2 linked regions of the Desulfovibrio desulfuricans genome follow. The protein of the gene in region 1 interacts with the protein of each later gene in a pairwise test. Links are inferred from orthologs where the notes say so. Each region holds a gene or a part of one and is shown on either strand. Other genes may lie near its edges.

Region 1 (5,723 bases):
CTGGGCTGGCCCTGACCGGGCTGATACTGGTCAGCGGGCCAGAAGCGGGAAGAATCGGGCGTGAGCACTTCATCAATGAGGTGCAGCTTGCCGTCAATAAAGCCGAATTCAAACTTGGTGTCGGCCACGATAATGCCGCGCCCGGCGGCATAGGTGCGCCCGGCCTCGTAAATGGCAAGCGTGGTGCGCTCAACCTGGGCGGCGGTTTCCGCGCCAAGCAGTTCCGCAGCCTGGGCCACGCTGATGTTTTCATCGTGCTGGCCGAGTTCGGCCTTGGTGGAGGGCGTAAACAGCGCAGGCTCCAGCTTGTCGGATTCGCGCAGGTTGGCGGGCAGCTTGTAGCCGCACAGGGTGCCGGTGGCCTTGTAATCCTTCCAGCCGGAGCCGGTGATGTAGCCGCGCACAATGCATTCCACAGGCAGGGGCTTGGCCTTGCGCACGATGACGGCGCGGCCTTCAAGCTCGTCCTTCCAGGGGGCCAGAGCGGCGGGGAAGCGGTTCACATCGCTTTCAATCAAGTGATTGGGAATGATATCCTTGAACTTTTCCATCCAGAACAGGGTGATCTGGTTAAGAATCACGCCCTTGTAGGGGATGGGTTCGTTCATGATCACGTCAAAGGCCGACATGCGGTCAGTGGTGACAATGAGCAGTGTTTTTTCGTCCACATCATAGATGTCGCGCACTTTCCCGCGAGAAAGAAGGGGATAGGCGCTGATCTCGGTTTTTACCACGACTTTCATGATGGCTCCTGATTCCTCTGGCTCTTGCTATTTCTTCCCGCGCGCTTCAACGGAGCGGGCGTGGGCTTCCAGGCCTTCCAGCCGGGCAAGGGCGGCTATGGACTGCATGTTCTGCTGTAAAAAGGTTGAAGAAGCGGCTACGATGCTGGTCTTTTTGCAGAAGGTCTGCACCGAAAGAGCCGATGAAAAACGCGCCGTTCCCAGTGTAGGCAGCACATGGTTGGGCCCGGCAAAATAGTCGCCCACAGGTTCGGGGCTGTGCTGGCCCATGAATACGGCCCCGGCATGGCGGATAAAGGGCAATACGGCCCAGGGGTCGCGGGTGCACAGTTCAAGGTGCTCCGGGGCCACCATGTTGGCAACCGCCACAGCTACGGAAAGATTGGGCGTAACCACAATGGCGCTCCAGTCTTCCAGCGCGCGAGCGGCGGTGGTGGCTCTGGGCAGGGCGGCGCACTGCTTTTTCAGCTCCTGCTGGAGGGTATCGGCCAGACGGGCATCGTCAGTGATGCAGATAGCCGAGGCCAGAGCATCGTGCTCCGCCTGCGAAAGCATATCCGCAGCGAGCCATGCGGGGTTGGCGGAAGAATCGGCCAGCACGAGCACTTCGCTCGGCCCGGCGATCATATCAATGCCCACAATGCCCTGCACCATGCGCTTGGCAGTGGTGACAAAAATATTGCCCGGCCCGGCAATAACATCCACAGGCTGAATGGTTTGCGTGCCGTAGGCCATGGCCGCAATGGACCATGCCCCGCCAACGCGGTAAACTTCATCAATATCAAGAAGATGCGCTGCGGCAAGAATATGCGGATTAACCGTGCCGTCCTTGCGGGGCGGCGTAAATACCGCCAGGCGCGGCACGCCGGCCACCTGGGCGGGTATGGCGCTCATGAGCAGGCTGGAAACAAGGGGCGTATTGCCACCCTGACCGCCGGGAACATACAGGCCGCCAGCGTCAACAGATGTAACCTGCTGGCCGAGAATGCTGCCGTCCTGGCGGGTGAGAAACCACGATTTCTCAACCTGAGCTTCATGGAAAGAGCGTATGTTGGCCGCAGCCTCGCCGATGATTTCGCGGCTTTCAATGGTGACTGAGGCTGCCGCCTTGGCGATTTCCTGCTCGCTCACGCGCAGGGGCGGGGCAAAATCAGGGCAGTCAAAATTGCGCGTGTACTCCACAAGGGCATCGTCGCCCCTTTGCCGCACAGCGTTGATAATGTCGGTTACGGCGCTTTCCACCCCGTTGCCGGGATTGTGCCGCCCTTGCAGCCACTGGGCCAGCGCGGGCCATTCCTGTTCATGTTGCAGCGTCAAAATTCGGCATGTCATAGTGCTGTTCCTCTTCTGGTTCGGGCAATATACAGAAGCCGCCGCAGAATGTCGAGGCGCAGATGTCTGTCAACTGGCGCAAGTGCTGGCGCTGTGGAGCCGGAACAAAACTTTTTGCAGTTACGGCAGCGCCTTGACAGGGTGGACAAGCATACTTACTTAACGGAAAGCATCGTGACCCCGCCGGGGTCGATTCAGGAGGAAGCATGCAGCGTCATAAAATGAACCACTCATTCGGACAGCAGGGCAGTCAGCAGGGCGGCCAGGCGGATAACCGGGCAGAATGCCAGCCCGAAAGACCGGAAGATGGTTTTCTTGAAGAAGACGGTATTCTGTTCGGTCAAAATGCGGGCAAAAACCCCGCTGCCGATTCCGTGCAGGAGTCTGATACTGCCCCGGCAGACAAGGCGGCCTCAGGCGAAAGCCTTGAAGAACGTTGCAAGGCGGAGCTGACAGAAATGCGCCTGCGCAATGCCGCAGAAATGGACAACTTCAAGAAGCGCCTCACGCGCGAACATGAAGAGCAGATGCGCTACGCGGCTGAAAAGGTCTTGGGCGACCTGCTGCCCACGCTCGACAACCTTGATCTGGCCCTGCGTTACGGCAGCAAGAGCGAAGCCTGCAAGGACATGTTGCAGGGCGTGGCCATGACCCACAAGCTCCTGCTTGATGCGGTGGAAAAGCATGGCCTCAAGCCCCTCGGCGAGGAAGGCGAGGAATTTGATCCCAACGTGCATGAAGCCGTGGGTTTTGAAGACCGCCCCGATTTTGCCCCCAACTCTGTAGCGCGTGTGCTGCAACGGGGTTTCAAGCTGGGCGACCGTTTGCTCCGCCCCGCCAAGGTGATGGTAAAACAGTAAATTTTTTGTGCGCGGCTTTTCGGCCCGGCGGCTTCGGCTGCCGGGCTTTTCTGTTTTTTGCGCTGGTTATGCCGTGCCCAGAAAATGGGCGGCTTCGGCAATGATCTGTCGCAATTGTGATGTCGTTTCCGGTTCGTCCCCCTCATGAGCACTGCCGTCCGTGTTGTAATCACCACCCACTTGCAGCGCCAGGCCCAGGCGTAGTTCCAGCAGTTCCCCCTCCGCCAGAGGGCAAAAGACAACATCTCTCCGCCCAATGGCGGAAAATGAACGAGGCAGCATCCCCATGCCATCCCCTTGGGCAATGCGGGCCAGCAGCACATCGTGCTCTTCCGGTTCTTCCAGATAAACTGGTGCAAAGCCCACATGGGTGAAAATGCCGCGCATGTGGTCAAAGTACGCGGGATTGTTCTCGCGCCGAAACCAGAAAAGAGGTCTGCCGTTCAGGTCTTGCAGTTTTACTGCGCCGTTGCCTGCATGGGGCAGGCTTGCAACCCATGCCGCGGGCAAAGCTGCCAGCAGCGGTTCTGCATACGGCAGCGGGCTAACATGCACGCCCGCAGCATCAAGCGGCAGAGCCACCAGCGCCGCGTTCATCCTGCCCCGGCGAACTCCCCGCGCAAGTTGGGGGGATGACTGGCGCACATACCGCACCGGGCTGCCGTTGAGAGTATCAAGTCTTTTTATAAAGCCCGCAAAAATGCCCTGTTCAAAGGCTGTTGTCAGGCCAATGGACAAGGGCGCTTCCGATCCATTCCTGCCATGTCCGAGCCTCCGCAAGCGCAGTCCTGCGGCGTCCTGTGCTTCCAGTACCGGGCGGGCAATGCGTAGCACTTCCAGCCCTGCCTCCGTGAGTGTGAGCCCTCGGCTGTGGCGCTCAAACAGCGTGAGGCCCAGCATTTCTTCCAGATGCCGCATATGGCGGCTCAGGGGCGGCTGGGTCATATACAGCCTGTCAGCGGCGCGCCGCAGGCTGCCTTCTTCTGCAACTACAGAAAAATAGCGCAGCAGCCGCCAGTCGGGGATGTCAAAAAGATCGTTAGCCATGCTTTAAAGGTATCACCAAAAAGGCAAGAGGCAAAGCGCGGGCATGGGCATAAAAGTCTGATCAGGGTCACGGCATTGAGCCAGGCCATTACACCGGAGAATGTCATGCAGACTGATCGTTATGCCGCAGGGCTTGCCATGCTGGAACAGGTTGACGGACGCGGCGGGGAAGAAGTGCTGGAAAGCGTGCGGGCCATTTGCCCCGATTTTGCGCAATACCTTGTGGAATTTCCGTTCGGGGATATTTATTCAAGGCCAGGCCTGGATTTGAAAAAGCGGGAGATCGCCGTTGTGGCGGCCCTGACAGCAATGGGCAACGCGGCCCCGCAACTGCGCGTGCATATTGCGGCTGCCCTGCATGTGGGCTGCACTCGCAAGGAAATACTGGAGGTCATTATGCAGATGGCCGTGTACGCGGGTTTTCCCGCCGCGTTGAACGGCCTGTTTGCCGCCAGGGATGTTTTTGACGGGCAGGATGGGCAGAAAGTGTAGGGCAGACAGGCGCGGCGGTTGCTGTTGGCAGCCGCTGCGTCAGAAAATGGGGAAATGCCGGGCAGAAGCAGAAGCCCGCCATGACGCGGCAAAGTTCAGGAGCAGCTACATGTCTGAATATTTTGCGGCGATGCTGCGGAATTGCTCCTGCATGGCTAAAAAGGCGTCCACCACTTCTGGGTCAAACTGGGTTCCGCGTCCTTCCACAATAATACGCATGGCTGTTTCGTGCGGCATGGCGGGTTTGTAGACGCGCTTGCTGCGCAGGGCGTCATACACGTCGGCCACGCTCATAAGGCGGGCGGAGAGCGGAATGTCCTTGCCAGCAATGCCGCGTGGGTAGCCCTTGCCGTCCCAACGCTCGTGGTGGCAGTAGGCAATGTCGCTGGCGATGCGCAGAAAGGAATTTTCCCCCAGAAACTTGTCAGCCGAGGCCAGCACAGCACGCCCCAGCGTGGTGTGTTCCTTCATGGCTTCGTATTCCTCATCGGTAAGGGGGCCGGGCTTGTGCAGCACGGTATCTGCAATGGCGACCTTGCCCACATCATGCAGCGGCGCAGAAAGGTAGAGCCACGAAATGGCATCGGCGTCCAGTTCGTCCCTGTACTCGGGCAGTTGCGAAATATAGACGGCCAGCGCCTTCACGTAGTTCTGCGTGCGTTTGATGTGCGCGCCGGTTTCCGTATCGCGCCATTCCGCAAGGCTTGCCATGGCGTGAATTGTGGCTTCCTGCGTAAGGGCAAGCTGGCGTGTGCGGGCGAGCACCAGATCATTCAGGTGGTCGCGATAGAGTTTGTATTTGAGCTGGTTGGCTACGCGGTTGCGCACCAGCGAGGAGCGGAAAGGCTTGGTTATGTAATCCTGCGCGCCCAGCGAAAGGCCCTTGGCCTCGTCAGTTTCTTCATTCTGCGCCGTAATGAACATAACCGGGATGTCGCGGGTCTGCGCATCGCTACGCAGACGTTTGCAGACTTCGTAACCGTCCATACCGGGCATGATGACGTCAAGCAGGATCAGGTCTGGCGGGGGTTGCCGCAGGGCCAGACGCAGGGCGTCCGTGCCGTTTTTGGCAAACATGATTGTGTATTTGTCGCGCAGGCATTCACTGAGAATGCGCAGATTTTCAGGCGCGTCATCCACAAGCAGGATGATGTTGCGCCTGTCTACCTGGGATGGATCGGCGGATTCTTCTGCCCAGCTCATGACTTGCCCCGTGTGAGTACGGGCAGGCGGGCGGCTAGATGTTCGC
Region 2 (4,412 bases), on another replicon or contig:
CCCTGGCCGCAGCGGTTTCGGGGTCTGGCACCTCGCGGCTCAGGGCGTGGGTGCGCAAAAAATCCAGTACGCCCATATCCAGCACAAAATTCATGTTCTGGGTCAGCTGGGCCACCAGCCGCCCCTGCAGATCAAAGCGCGTGTCTTCATCGGGTTCTGCGCCGTTGAGCAGCACGGTGCGGCCAGTTGGGGTATCGCCTGCGGCCAGCGACTCAATATCGCTCAAAAAGCGGCTCTTGCCAGCGCCCGTTGGCCCCAACAGGGCCGTGATTTCACCGGGGCGGAAGTGAATCTGCGTTTTTTCCGGCTGGCCTGCCTTGTCGCGCCCAGGGGTCAGGCTCAGGCTGCGCAGGGCCAGCTCCATATTTTCACGCTCCATGGCCTTCTCCAAATTCCGCCTTTTTGACGTTGCCCTTCTGGTAACGCGCGCCGATGCGCATTTCGCTCAGGCAATAGGAGCAGATGGCTGCGGGCATGGCGAAGCGCAGCCGCATGTCGGTTACGGAGGCGATGTCCGGCGCAATGGCCATGATGGCGGCAAGCTCCGCGCAGCCCTGACCTGTCAGGCCGTTCACGTGACGGATAACGGCCCGCTGGTTCATCTGCCGGATGCGGTAGCGGTAAACCTCGCGCTCTGCCTGCGAAACAAGATCGCCCTTGGTCACGGCCACCACATCGGCCAGCCGCAGCATGGGGCCGATTTTTTCCGGCGCGTCGATGCCCATGAGGTTGTCGATGACGCACAGGGCCAAAGCCCCGCGCAGATGCGGCGAGCAACGGTTGCACAGGCCTGCTGTTTCGATAATGCAGATGTCGGCCCCGGTTTCTGCGGCCCAGGCAAAGGCTTCTTCCAGATTGGTGGCAAAAAAGTGATCGGGGCAGAGCCCGCCGGAAAGCGCGACGGAAACGGGAATATCCGCCGCCGCGTAGAGTTCGTCGTCGCGGGTTTGCAGGCAGTCAAACTTGATGACGGCGCAGGTTGCGCCCCGCGCCTTCAGGGCCGCGCCAGCCCTGACCACAAGCGAGGTCTTGCCGCACGCGGGCGGCCCCGCCACGGTTATGAGACGCATGCCGTGCCCGCCTGCAACCGCCGGAACTTCAAGGCCAGAATATCGCGCAGGCTGTTCACGTCGTTGCTTTCCACAAAATCCCAGCCCACCCATTTGAGTTTTGCCCCTGCGGGCAACTGCGAGGGGCGCGAACCGTCCACAGGGATGAACCATGCGGCGCTGTCTATGCCGCCAAAGCCATTGGCAAAGAAGTCCAGCACCGGGGCCAGACGCGCCTTTTCCGATTTTTTTGCCAGCAGGTAGAGGGGGCTTGCGGCTGCGCCGTCCTCAGGCCAGACAATTTCCACGTGTTCCGGAAGCTTGGTGCTCTCGGCAAAAAACAGGGGGATGATAAAGATGCCCCCGGCATCGGACGCGGCGGTGCCGCAGACCTTTGCCATGCGCGAGGAGTGCATGAAACTTTTGATGTTGGCGGCAAGACCGGTAACGCCCGGTTCGCCAAAATCCTTGTACTGGTTGAGGAGCACGGCATCAGCCATGTCGTCGCCATCGCCACACATGACAATCTGCCCGCGATAACGGGGATTCATGAGGTCTGCCCAGTTTTTCGGCGCGGGCAGGCCGTCCAGCTTTTTGTAGTCTACCAGAAAAATGTACGGGGTCACGCCGTAGATGGTATAGGCCCCGGCGGGGTCAATCAGTCCGGCATCAGCGTACAGAGGGTTCAGCACGCGGGGCTGCACGCTTTCAAAAATGCCCGTGTTGACGAAACGCCGCACAAATTCGCCGCGCCAGAAGTCGCCATAGCCAATGGACGCTATAACGGCGGGCAGCTTGTTTGCGTCAGATTCCATATACAGCGGGTCGTAAGGATCAACCGAGGTGCAGCCCATGGGGATATGCGCCGTCAGGGGCGGGGTTGCCGCTGCGGCAATGGCCTCGATTCGCTCCTTGACCACAAGCTTTACCGGGCAGGGGGCATAGAGCAGCAGGTCGGTTTTGCCCATAATGGGGATGTCCTCCTGCTGCTGCAATGACTGCATGAGATGTTCAAGCCTTTTCATGGTGCCTCTTTCCGCAAAAAGTTTGGGAACCGCTCTGGGTAGAGCAAGGAACATGCCGATGCAAGGCTCAGCTCAACATACCGATATGTAAGTTAATTTATCTTTCACCTTCAGCCGGAGTCCAAACAATATTGTACCGCAGCCGCAGTTCGATACAATATTGGCGCGCAGTACGGTATATGCTGGGGCAGTCTGTGAAGTACCGCTAATCCAGCGCGCTGAAGAGCAGCATGATGTTCAGCGCTGTCACGATGCCTGTGAGCGTGTAGAGCAGCAGCTTTGTGCCCTTGCCGTTGGCGTATTTGCCCATGACCTTGGGGGACGATGTCAGCGCCACCAGCGAAATCATGGTGATGGGCAACTGTACCGAAAGAGCCATCTGCGAGAGCAGCAAGCCCTTGAAGGGGTCGCTGGTCAGCCAGATGAGCACAAGGCCGCAGCCCAGCGAGCCAACAATGCCCATGACGCTGTGCTTGTCCTTGGTATTGTAGGGTTCGCCCGCCATGCCAGATGTCATGATGCCGCCCGCCATGCCCGATGTGACGGACGAGGCCACCCCGGCAAACAGCAGGGCCACGGCAAAAATCACGGAGGCGCTGTCGCCCAGTAGGGGTTTGAGCAGGTCGCGGGCCTGTTCAAGCTCCGTCACATGCTCCCCCGCTGTCCAGAACACCGCAGCAGCCAGAATAATCATGGCGCTATTGATGGCCCAACCCACCAGCATGGCAAAGAGCGTGTCAAAAAATTCATAGTCGAGCCTTTTTTTGATAAAGGCATCACCCTCAAGATTCCACTGACGGCTCTGAATAATTTCGGAATGCAAAAAAAGATTGTGCGGCATGACCACCGCGCCAAGTACGCTCATGATCACCAGCATGGAACCTTCGGGAAAGGCTGGCATCACCCAGCCCACCGCAGCCTTGGGAACCCACCCGGAAGGCACCAGCCACAGTTCGTACAAAAAGGCGATGCCGATCAGCGACACAAAGCCGATGATCCACTTTTCAACCTTGTTATACGTATTGAGCAGCAAAAGCCCGCCAGCCAGAAGGGCCGTAAGGGTTGCGCCAATGGGCAGGGGAATGGAAAAGAGCATGCGCAGGGCAATGGCCCCGCCGAGGATTTCAGCCATGCTGGTCATGACCGAAGCGCCAAAGGCGCTAAACAGCACGAGTCGGCCAATGGTGCAGGGAAAATACTCCGTTATGGCCTCGGCCATGCACTTGCCCGTCACAATACCCAGATGCGCCGCATTGTGCTGCAATACAATGAGCATAAAGGTGGAAAGGCTCACCATCCACAGCAGGGAATAACCGTACTCCGCCCCGGCGGCCAGATTGGCGGCCCAGTTGCCGGGGTCGATAAAACCCACTGTCACCAGCAGGCCAGGCCCCACAAATTTGAGGAATTCTTCGCCCTTATGGGTAATGCCCGACACATTGCACTTGCTCCAAAAGCTTGTTGCACTCATGCAAACCTTCCCGATCTTTAATTTTGAATAACCGGCGGTGCGCAGCCTGACCGCGCAGCAACACCGGATGCTGCCGTATTGCAACCTGACGGTATACGCACTCATGGGCAGCAGGCAAGTGCGGTCTGCCCCTCTTGCGCGCACGGGGAGTAGTACGTATGTGTCACCTGCCCCCATCGTTTTTTTTCATGTTACATTTGTATTTCAGATATTAAGATTCTGAAAAACAAACCGATAATCTTGTTAGCGTCAGATCCGCCAGGCTGGACGCATGTCCACTTCAGATTGAGCAGGAGCCTTGCTATGACTATCAGACTGCGCGTTATTCTTGGATTCCTTTTTACAATTATTGTGATGGCAGCAGGCACCCTGCCCTTTATGATCATGACCATGCGCAACAATGCCGAGGAAAGCTATACTTCCAATTCCTCAACCCAGTTGCGCCTCATGAACAACTATGTGGAAACATTCATCAGCGGGGCGGAACGCGATGTCGCCCTTCTGGCGCAGGAACCTTACATTGCTGAAGCTGTGGGTCTTTTCCCCAACTTCTCCAACAATAAAGAAGCGGACGTTTTTCTTCGGGCCGATCTTTCGGTAGATGCCTTCAAAACCGTTCAGCCGCTGGTGCGGCTTGACGAAGGCTCCGAAGATTACGTGGAAGCCTACGCAGGCTACACTGACGGCAGCTACGCGACCTCTGCCGACAATACCAAGGTACCTGCTGGTTACAATACCAGCAAGCGGCCCTGGTACACGCAGCGCGCGGCTTCGTCGCAAAAGGTCGGCCTGGCCGACAGCTACCTTTCCATCACTGGTGAGCTGGTGGTGGCCATCACGCACAAAATGTTTTCGCGGCGGGGCGAC

The links. The genes of interacting proteins can lie anywhere in the genome.
Region 2: the proteins of grpE (region 1) and NE637_RS11695 interact in binary tests that used the Escherichia coli proteins (3 or more experiments, as listed by UniProt). The link is inferred for Desulfovibrio desulfuricans from one-to-one orthologs.

Annotation. Positions count from the first base shown.
Region 1 is NZ_JANFYZ010000002.1:315,240-320,962, forward strand. The notes cover bases 1,210-4,108. They hold grpE (nucleotide exchange factor GrpE), read left to right. Parts: upstream 1,210-2,281; coding sequence 2,282-2,935; downstream 2,936-4,108. Other genes in these bases: hisD (histidinol dehydrogenase), read right to left, coding at 1,210-2,075; NE637_RS04180 (LysR family transcriptional regulator), read right to left, coding at 3,002-3,982; NE637_RS04185 (carboxymuconolactone decarboxylase family protein), read left to right, coding at 4,088-4,108. In the rest of the region: NE637_RS04165 (phosphoribosylaminoimidazolesuccinocarboxamide synthase), read right to left, coding at 1-743; more of hisD, read right to left, coding at 771-1,209; more of NE637_RS04185, read left to right, coding at 4,109-4,474; NE637_RS04190 (HD domain-containing phosphohydrolase), read right to left, coding at 4,580-5,677; NE637_RS04195 (PqiC family protein), read right to left, coding at 5,674-5,723. UniProt on the Escherichia coli protein: Participates actively in the response to hyperosmotic and heat shock by preventing the aggregation of stress-denatured proteins, in association with DnaK and GrpE. It is the nucleotide exchange factor for DnaK and may function as a thermosensor.
Region 2 is NZ_JANFYZ010000010.1:15,565-19,976, forward strand. The notes cover bases 1,413-4,412. They hold NE637_RS11695 (Nramp family divalent metal transporter), read right to left. Parts: upstream 3,546-4,412; coding sequence 2,280-3,545; downstream 1,413-2,279. Other genes in these bases: NE637_RS11690 (ABC transporter substrate-binding protein), read right to left, coding at 1,413-2,074; NE637_RS11700 (methyl-accepting chemotaxis protein), read left to right, coding at 3,849-4,412. Outside these bases: NE637_RS11680 (ATP-binding cassette domain-containing protein), read right to left, coding at 1-379; NE637_RS11685 (GTP-binding protein), read right to left, coding at 369-1,070; more of NE637_RS11690, read right to left, coding at 1,058-1,412. UniProt on the Escherichia coli protein: H(+)-stimulated, divalent metal cation uptake system. Involved in manganese and iron uptake. Can also transport cadmium, cobalt, zinc and to a lesser extent nickel and copper. Involved in response to reactive oxygen.